DNA from 2 places in the Paenibacillus sp. BK720 genome. Region 1 is predicted to be linked to the other one. Evidence: riboswitches for the same ligand, from Rfam matches in the RefSeq annotation. Region 1 holds a riboswitch; the other holds the start of a gene.

Region 1 (5,022 bases):
CGTCCGGCGTCACCGAAATCATATAGCCCAGGGAGATCATGCGGCCGATCGTCGCCTCATCTCCCTTAAACCAATGGAAATGGACCTTCTTTACCCGATGCCGCTCCATGATCCGGCAAGCCTTGGCTCCATCTTCATATACCGCATGCAAAATAATGGGACGGCCCAATTCCGCTGCAAGCGCGGCAAACCGGTCCAGTATATCGAGATAAGGCGCCTCGTCAAAAGGCTGCCCTTCCGCTTCCGCGGAGGTTCGGGAATAATAAGGCAAACCAACTTCGCCAATGGCGAACGCTTCTTCGTTCCCATGTCTGGATCTTATCCAGGCAAACAGTTCATCTTGTTCGCGTTCCGAAGGAACCGGCTGTTCGGGATGATAGCCGTACGCGGGAAACACCCGGCCCGGGAACGACTCGGCGAGCGCTGCGTTTGTCTTGCTGGAATCCAAATGCATCGACACCGCCACAACCGCTTCGATCCCCTCTTCAAAAGCCTGTTCAAGCAGAGCTTGGCGATCCGCTTCCCCATAGGAATCCAAATGAATATGCGCATCGATCGCCTTTTTCCGTTCCATGATGATCGTCCTCCTTCCCGCTTAATGAAGCAGCTCATGAATCTTCTGCTTCAGCTCGTTAAACAACGGTTCCCGCCATAGCTGCGGGGAGCGTGGTCTTTCGAAAGGCACTTTAATCTCTTCCAAAATAACTGCCGGCGCCGCCGACAATACGATGATCCGGTCAGACAGGAGCAAAGCTTCCTCGATACTATGCGTAACGAGGAGAACCGACCGCTTGTTCTGCTCCCAGATCGACATCAGCCATTGCTGCATCTGTTGTCTCGTTAACGCGTCAAGCGCGCCAAACGGCTCGTCGAGCAGCATTAAGGTCTGGGGGGATAGCAGCGCCCGCAGAAAGGATACCCGCTGCTGCATGCCGCCGGATAGCACATGGGGATAAGAGTCCGCGTACTCCGCAAGGCCGATGCGCTCCAGCCATTCACGCGCCTGGCGGCCCGCCTCCTTGCGCTCCGTTCCCGCAATTTCAAGTGCAAGCACAATATTGGCCGACACCGAACGCCACGGCATCAAAGAGGCTTGCTGAGGCATATACGAAATATGCCCCCGGCTGCCGGTTACCGGCTTGCCTCCGATCCAGACTTCACCGGCCGACGGCTTTTCCAATCCGCCAATCAACTGGAACAACGTTGTTTTCCCGCTGCCGGAGGGACCGATAATGGAGACGAATTCGTTCTCGGCGACGGTGAGCGACAAGCCGTTCAGAACGTTTTTCCGGCCGGATTCAAAGCTTTTGCTGATCTCTTTTAGTTCAAGCGCCGGAGCTGTCATGCCCTTCCCCCTCCTTTCGTCGGACGCCACCGGATGACAAGCCTTTCGATGAGAGCAACCAGTCCAAATAAAGCGAGGCTCAGCGCCACGATCAGAAAGACGGATGCAAACACCCTTGCCGGCTCATAGCCCTTGGATGACAGAATCATATAATGGCCTAATCCTTTGTCCGCCCCAAGCCATTCGGCAACTACTGCGCTAAGAACGGCATAAGAAGAAGCGATTTTGAGGCCCGAGAATAAATGCGTAACGGCATTGGGCAATTCGAGCCGGATAAACAGCTGCCAGTCACCCGCTCCTATCATCCGCATATAATTGCGAAGAGTCGGATCGGTGTCCTTGAAGCCGTTCAGCATGGCAACGGATACCGGGAAGAAGCATACGATCCAGACCAGAATAAGCTTCGGCAGAACGCCGTAACCAAGCCATATCGTTAGAATCGGGCCAATCGCGATAACCGGAACGTTTTGCGTGACGACTAGCAGCGGGTAGACGGCCCTCCGGACAAAAGGGATAAGATGCAGAATGGCGGCTAGAACGATTCCGGCAGCCGCGCCACCGCCGAATCCGATAAGCGCAAGCTCTACCGTTGCCCAGGCATTGTCCATTAGGCGAGGCCAGACGTCAAACGTTTCTTGTACAATCGTCGTTGGCGAAGGCAGCTCCCATTCGGGAACAACCCCTCCGTCAACCGACAGCTGCCATGCGGCAAGGATTAGAATGACGAGCAGCAGAGAAGGCCAGACCGCATGATACCAGCCTTTATTGCCCATCCGGATACTTCTCCAACAGCCGGCCCATGGAAGCTCCGTTCGCTGGATTGAAATAGACTTTCACCTGCGAAATGACGGACGGACAGCCCATCTCGGTCATGGCTTCATTCATGGCCTGCACGATTTGAAATAGTTGAGGGAGTTCGCCCTCCATCGTAGTCTCCAGCGGAGCTACCCGGTAAGGAACGCCGGATGCCTTTATAATCTCGATAGCGCGGTCCACATACGGAATAACGCTTTCCCCGTTTGGCGTCGTTGGCAGAATTTGAATACTTACAAGCGCGTTAGCCATCATCGTCAGCTCCTTTTCTCCTATGGTTTGATCCTAAGCTTTCGGCAGGAAGTCGTTCGTGAAGGCCTTATCCGCGTCGAGCTCCTTCTCCAGCAGCTTGTGCTCGAACATCCACTGTGAATAATTAACCCATACTTCCTTCTTCTGCACGCCCCACTGCGAAGCGTCATCCGTATATTTCGGGCTGAGCCACTTCTGGCTTGCGCGAACGAGATCGGCATTCAGATCCGGCTCAGCCTTGATCAGCACCTCCGCCGCATCCTCCGGATGGTCAATCGCAAACTGATAACCTTCAGCGGCGCCGGCAACAAACGCCTTTACGATCTCAGGCTTCTCGGCGATCATTTTTTCGCTGGTTTCCAGAAGAGGCGTATAGTAATCCAGCTTGTCGCTGTAATCGGTCAAATAAACCATATTCAGCTTCTCGCCGCGCAGCTCCGCTTCAACGCCGGTCCAAGCGTAATAGATCCAGGCAAAATCAATGTCCCGCTTCACCGCCGTGAAGAAATCCGTGTCGCCGATGCTGAGCATTTTCACCTTCTTCACATCCGCTTTCTCCTCCTGCATGAGAGAGCCGATAACCGCCTCTTCTACCGGAGCACCCCAGCCGCCGTAGGTTTTGCCTTCGAATTTTTTCGGAGAGTCGATTCCTTTGGACGCCGGAGAAGCGAAGCCCGAAGTATTATGCTGGATCACTGCGGCAACGGATACGAGGGGCACGCCCGCGATACGCGCCATAGTGAGCGATTCCTGGTATCCGACGCCAAACTCCGCTCCGCCGGAAGCGACCATTTTATCCGCGCCGTCCTGACCGGGTTGAATAATCTCGACATCAAGACCCTGCTCCTTGAAGTAACCTTTATCCCGCGCCACGTACAATCCGGTATGATTCGTGTTAGGCGTCCAATCCAGAACGACCTTCACTTTGGTCAACGGCTTGTCCGCTCCGTTACCCGCCGGCTCGCTCCCCGCATTCTTATTGTTGTTCGAGCCGCATGCGGACAGCAGCACGACAACCGACAGCATAGCTGCGGCAATAGCGCCCCTTCTCTTTGCACCTGATCTCATCTTTCTCTCCCTCTCTCTTTTTGACTATGACGCTTGCTATTATGGCCGGACTACCTTCTGAACATAAAAAAAGCCCTCCGATGTCCGGAGAGCCATACAATTCGTCAGCTTTATTACAGGTCTGCCCCACCCTTGCATGGAAGGCACACCTAAATAACAATTCCTACGCTGGCATTATCCAGATCAGGTATAAGGGTCGGAATTTTCTTCGGAATTCCCTCTCAGCTAGCCTCAACCAGCTCCCCGGTGCTATTCACTTACGTCAGTAACCCCCATTATACCCTTTCTGCCCGAAAAAGCCAGCCTCGTTTTTAACAATAACAAGGATTAGGGTTAGTCATACGCCGTTTTTGCGGCTCGTAGGTTGTTGTCCTTATAGCCATGTGACGGGGATGAATAGTATGTAGTCGAGTGCATATCCGCTAATATCGAGAGGATTGAACCGGGGTGAAAAAACGACACAAGACGGGCAGGAAGTCCAAACAGCCGAGAAAGGCGAAATCTAGAACACGCAAATCCGGAGCCCGCTCCAGACCATCCGGCAAACGAACCGATAAGCGCAAGTCAAGGCGAAAGCATCGTCGGCTCTTCAAAAAACGCAGAACCCGGCAGCCTGCTGCGGAGCGGGCGACGCTTCAATCCGAAGCTTCCCTTCGGGAACCAGGCGTGAATATTATCGGCTTCGTTCATGCGGAGATGGGAATCGGGGAATCCTCGCGGCTTGCAGCGAAAGCGATCGATACGGCGGCCATTCCGTTTGGCCTTCTTAACTTTCCGCTTGCCGTAGCCTCGAGAATGTCGGATTACAGCTGGTCTCACAAGCTGCTGGACAAAGCCCGGTACAACACCAATATCTTTCATATGAACGCCGACTTTATGCGTCCTGCCCGAGAGCATTTCGGAAACGAGTTGTTCAACGGCCGTTACAACATCGGGTATTGGCATTGGGAGCTGCCGGAGTTTCCGGATGAGCATGTGGAGGGTTTCAGCCATGTCAACGAGGTCTGGGTCAGCAGCAAATTTGTTGCCGAGTCCGTCTCCAAACGGGCATCCGTTCCCGTTATAACGATTCCGCACTGTATCCAGGTACAAGTCGCGCCGAATATTAACCGCTCTTCCTTTGGTCTGCCGGAGAACCGGTTTCTTTTTCTAATGATGTACGACGTGCAGAGCTCTACCCTGCGCAAAAATCCCCGCGCGGTAATTGAAGCCTTCAAGCTGGCCTTTGACAAGAACGATCAGCGTGTCGGTCTTGTCCTGAAGGTAAACAATCCGGACTTTCGTCCAAACGAGCTTGCCGAGCTGAAGAAGCTGATTGCCGAACGGAGCAATGTGCATTTAATGGATAAAGTGTTAACCAGGTACGAAGTAAATGCCCTGCTGCAGTGCACGGACAGCTATGTCTCCCTTCACCGAGCAGAGGGATTTGGACTCGGTCTCGCGGAAGCGATGTATTTAGGCAAGCCCGTTATCGCTACGAACTGGTCCGGCAATACGGAGTTTATGAATGCGTCGAATTCTTGTCCGGTATCCTACCAGCTCGT
Region 2 (5,022 bases), on a different contig from region 1:
GAAATGGAAGCTCAGCTCGCTTGTCCTCGGTCTTTTTATGGTTGCCATGATGATTCCGGTACACTCGACGCTGATTCCGCTGTTCAGCATGTTCAACAAGGTCCATCTGATCGACAATCCGTTGTCTCTCATCCTGTCTTACGTGGCATTTAACATGCCGATCACCATTATGATTCTGCTTGGCTTCTATGTCGCTCTGCCGAAGGAAGTGGAGGAAGCGGCTATCATCGATGGAGCCAGCATCCATAAGGTATTCTTCAGCATCGTGTTCCCGATGACCAGCTCAGTGCTCGCGACAACGGGCATCATCAACATGATCTACAACTGGAACGAATTTATTTTCGTCAATACGTTTATCAGCTCGGATAAGTTCAAGACGCTTACCGTTGGCGTACAGAACTTTATCGGCCAATACACCACCGATTGGGGCGCAATCGGCGCCACGCTGATGATCAGCATCCTGCCGATCCTTATCACGTTCTTGTTCCTCAGCGACCGGATCGTAGAAGGCATCGCGGCCGGTTCGGTAAAAGGTTAAATTGAAAATCGGCAACGGGGCTGGCTGTGCCAAAGTCATGAATAATGACTTTGGCACAGCCATCTTTTGTTTTCACCCCTAGATATGCGTCGTTTTGCTTCAGCCGTACAGCTTGCTCCCGGACATTTTGAACGAATCCGCCTGTTCTTTCATTCCGGCCTGGAAAGCCTCTTCGTTGTTCAGACCCCGTGCTTCCGCGTATTCCCGGATGTCTTGCGTAATCCGCATGCTGCAGAACTTCGGTCCGCACATGGAGCAGAAGTGAGCCGTTTTCGCCGCCTCGGCTGGCAGCGTCTCGTCATGGTAGGCGATTGCCCGTTCGGGATCAAGGGACAAATGGAACTGGTCGCGCCATCGGAATTCGAACCTTGCCTTCGACAAGGCATCGTCCCGGAGTTTCGCCATGGGATGTCCTTTGGCGAGGTCGGCGGCATGCGCCGCTATTTTGTAGGCGATGACACCGTCTTTAACGTCTTCTTTATTGGGAAGGCCCAGATGCTCTTTCGGCGTTACGTAGCATAACATTGCCGTTCCGAACCAACCGATCATCGCCGCTCCTATCGCCGATGTGATATGGTCGTAGCCCGGCGCGATGTCCGTGGTCAGCGGCCCCAGCGTATAAAACGGCGCTTCCTTGCAGATTTCCATTTGGAGATCGACGTTTTCTTTGATCAGATGCAGGGGAACGTGGCCCGGCCCTTCGATCATAACCTGAACATCATGCTTCCAAGCGATTTCCGTCAATTCTCCAAGCGTTCTCAGCTCCGCGAATTGAGCTTCGTCGTTAGCGTCCGCAATGGAGCCTGGACGAAGGCCGTCCCCAAGCGAAAACGTTACGTCGTAAGCTTTCATAATCTCGCATATTTCTTCAAAGTGGGTATAGAGGAAGTTTTCCTTGTGGTGAGCGAGACACCAGGCGGCCATGATGGAGCCGCCACGGGAAACGATGCCGGTGACGCGCTTGGCGGTAAGCGGAATGTAACGCAGCAGCACGCCGGCATGAATGGTGAAATAATCGACTCCTTGTTCCGCCTGTTCAATTAACGTATCGCGGAACACTTCCCAGCTCAGGTCTTCCGCTTTTCCGTTCACTTTTTCAAGCGCCTGGTAAATCGGCACCGTGCCAACGGGAACGGGGGAGTTGCGGATAATCCATTCGCGGGTCGTATGGATGTTTTTGCCCGTGGACAAGTCCATGATCGTATCCGCTCCCCAGCGGGTCGCCCACGTCATCTTCTCGACTTCCTCTTCGATAGAGGAGGTAACGGCCGAATTGCCGATGTTGGCGTTAATCTTTACATGGAAGCGGCTCCCGATGATCATCGGTTCGAGTTCGGGATGATTGATGTTCGCCGGTATAACCGCACGTCCGCGGGCTACCTCCGAACGGACCAGCTTGGGATCAACACCCTCGCGAATCGCAATAAACTCCATTTCCGAAGTGACGATGCCTTTGCGGGCGTAGTGAAGCTGGGTCACGTTTCGCCCCGGTTGTGCCTGAAGAGGCCGGTGGTTCAGGCCGGGAAATACTTCCGCGCCTTTCTCCTTCGCGCGTTCCTCGTTTGCAAAGCCGTTGTCTTCCGGCCTGACGATGCGGCCGTCGTAGGCTTCCGTGTCGCAACGTTCGTTAATCCACCCGCCCCGCACAATCGGGAGCCCTTTGCGTACATCGGCCTCGTAGGACTCGTCCGTGTAAGGGCCGCTAGAGTCATACACCTGCACCGGTTCATTCGGCTGCGGCTGTCCGTCTTTCCCTTGGCTGTCGGCTAATACGATTTCGCGCACGGGAACCCGAATATCTTCCCTCGATCCTCTCACATACGTTTTGCGGCTGCCCGGCAGCGGCGTCGATAAAATCGGCATCAAAAAACCTCCTTAAGAACATTCGATAGATTCAGGAATGTCCGCTAGGAGGCCGTTGTTAGGGGAAATGAGAATGTACGCGTTAGGCACGACGAATAGGCAGAGCTCGCCCCGGCAGGGCAAAGCTCGCATCCCCCCGGCCGCTCCCACAAAGACAGCTTTTGATGCGGCCGGACGATATCCGGCAACGAAAAAAGCCGCCCCGTCGGGAGCGGCTTGAGGTGTCGAAATCCGTGCAAATCGAAACGGACGAATGACAATAGCACCCGTTTCTATCGCATATGACTGACGCGCACAAGACCACTTTCCTACGCTGGCATGACCCAGATCAGGTTCGAAGGGACCAAGGCTACGCCTTATCTCAGCCCTTGCGGGCGCCCCTAGTGGAATTCCTAGTGACAAGAGTACACTCGTATCCAGTTTCTGTCAAGCAAGCTTTCAAGCGGATTTTTCATTTCATGGCTCATAGGCAGGATGATTTGGCCGTGTATGGAATAGTAATATACAATCTCGTACTTGATCAGGGGAGGTTGGATGAATTGGACAATCAGCCATTCAAGCATGCGGTCAGAAACCCTTCGGGCGTTAAGAACATTTTCGGGATGACGGTGCTGTGTTCACTCTTTCTTGTTAGCAAGCTGCGGGGGAAAGACGACGGTACCGCCTTGTCTATTTTCGGAATCGCGGTGTTCTGCTTCTGCGCTGCCGCATTGCTTTGGTCGCTGTACCGGGCCGTTCAGAAGCCGATTGATCTCTGCCTGCGGGAGGATGCGCTTTTGCTCAATGGAAATACGATTGCTCCGGAGCAAATTAAGGTCATCATGATCAGAAGGGACTCGGTTCACCCCATTATCGGGATCAAGCCTCATGGCGCGAGAATTGTTCCTGTCCGCATGTGCTTCAGGTACGTGGATAAAGAGGAGCAAGGCTTCGCTGATATCGCTGACTGGGCGAAGAAGAATAACGTAAAAGTCGATTACGGTTTCTTTTTTAGATGGATATAAGATTTGCACCCGGCTTTACCTATTGGTCGTACAATAAAGATAACCCGCTTCTTCTAAAACGGATCAACCAAGCGATGAAAAGCTTTAACGCCATTTGAACGGTGTAATATGGAGGGCTGCCATGAAGTCTATTACGATGAAAGCGCTGGTCTATGAAGCTTACGGTTCGCCGGAGGTTCTCCGGATCAAAGAAGTGGAAGTCCCTGCGCCGAAGGAGCATGAAGTGCTGATCGAGGTTCATGCCGCTTCGGTCAATTCATGGGATTGGGATCTGCTCCGCGGCAAGCCGTACATAACCCGCATTGGCGGCTTCCGCAAGCCGCGGTATCCGATTCTTGGCGCGGATATTGCCGGGAAAATAATTGCCGTTGGCGCCTCCGCCACGCGGTTCCGGCCGGGCGACGAGGTGTTCGGCGATCTATCCGGCTGCAGCTGGGGAGGATTTGCCGAATATGTATGCGCGCGTGAGGATGCCTTGACCCCAATGCCGAAGCGGCTAAGCTTCGAGCAAGCGGCTGCGATTCCGCAAGCCGCCGTGCTTGCCCTGCAGGGAATGCGCGATAAAGGGAATTTGCAGAAGGGCCAGCATGTGCTTATCAATGGGGCAGGGGGTGGCGTAGGGACGTTTGCGATCCAATATGCCAAGCTGCATGAGGCTGAAGTAACCGCCGTGGACCGTGCAAGCAAGCGGGACATGCTGCTGTCACTCGGAGCGGATCATATGCTGGATTACGAGAAAGAGGACTTTACCGCGACCGGAAGGCAATACGATCTTATCCTCGATGTAGTGGGGACCCGTTCGGTCTTCAAGGTAAAGCGTGCGCTTAAGAAAGGCGGTACGTACGTCATGATTGGCGGCTTAATGCCGCGTCTTCTCCAGACCCTGCTGGCCGCACCGCTATTCCGCAGGCTTGAGAAGAAGAACATGACCATTCTGGTTCATAAGCCGAATCAGGCGGATCAACAGGTATGGCGGTCGCTTGCTGAGGCGGGCCGGATTGCTCCCGTCATTGACCGGCTTTATGGCCTGCAGGATGCCGCCGAGGCTCTCCGGTATTTCGGGGAAGGGGAGTTTAAAGGCAAAATCGTTGTCCGCATGAAAAGCGAAAACCCCAAGCCATAAGGCTTGGGGTTTCTTGACGTTCGTTTTTTATCCCATTATTTCGTGACGGTAACGGTAATGGTATCGCTAGTGGTAACGCCTGCCGCATTCACTAGCTCGCAGCGGTATTCGTAGGTGCCGGGCTTTTTCTCCGAAACGGCGGTTACGGCGGTTTGCGCCGCGGGAGTAGCTTCCTTCAGCGATTGCGTATCAATTAGCACGCCATTCTCGTATAAGCGATATTCCGATGCGTTTGTGCCCCACCATAGGTTCATCGTTACTTTGTAGCTTCCGTCTTGATCCCAGTTGTCATGGGACAGGACGGCTTTGCCCGGTGAAGCGTCGGTTACTTGAACGACCAGCGTGCTGCTGGACGTTTTGCCGTAGGCATTCATCAATTCCGCGGTGTACGTGTAGGTTCCGTTAGCTTTGCCCGCGATTTTGGTTTGAACGGATTGGGCGAAAGGAGAGGCGTCCTTCAATTGGGCGGTATCGACCAGCACGCCATTCTCATA

The links. A riboswitch is a leader RNA that binds a small molecule or an ion and turns the genes downstream of it on or off. The one in region 1 is predicted to bind thiamine pyrophosphate.
Region 2: linked by a shared signal. The riboswitch ahead of thiC (phosphomethylpyrimidine synthase ThiC) and the one ahead of FHT67_RS10765 (ABC transporter substrate-binding protein) in region 1 are both predicted to bind thiamine pyrophosphate.

The regions. Positions count from the first base shown of each region.
Region 1 covers NZ_JAASRQ010000002.1:917,677-922,698, reverse strand. Annotated here, with positions in the region: gene FHT67_RS10785 (TatD family hydrolase) at 1-574, opposite strand, end outside; gene FHT67_RS10780 (ABC transporter ATP-binding protein) at 596-1,345, opposite strand; gene FHT67_RS10775 (ABC transporter permease) at 1,342-2,118, opposite strand; gene FHT67_RS10770 (thiamine-binding protein) at 2,108-2,410, opposite strand; gene FHT67_RS10765 (ABC transporter substrate-binding protein) at 2,444-3,478, opposite strand; TPP riboswitch at 3,622-3,734, opposite strand; gene FHT67_RS30495 (glycosyltransferase) at 3,926-5,022, shown strand, end outside.
Region 2 covers NZ_JAASRQ010000003.1:555,616-560,637, forward strand. Annotated here, with positions in the region: gene FHT67_RS14555 (carbohydrate ABC transporter permease) at 1-538, shown strand, start outside; gene thiC (phosphomethylpyrimidine synthase ThiC) at 638-2,401, opposite strand; TPP riboswitch at 2,690-2,793, opposite strand; gene FHT67_RS14565 (hypothetical protein) at 2,941-3,405, shown strand; gene FHT67_RS14570 (NAD(P)-dependent alcohol dehydrogenase) at 3,527-4,528, shown strand; gene FHT67_RS14575 (OmpL47-type beta-barrel domain-containing protein) at 4,564-5,022, opposite strand, start outside.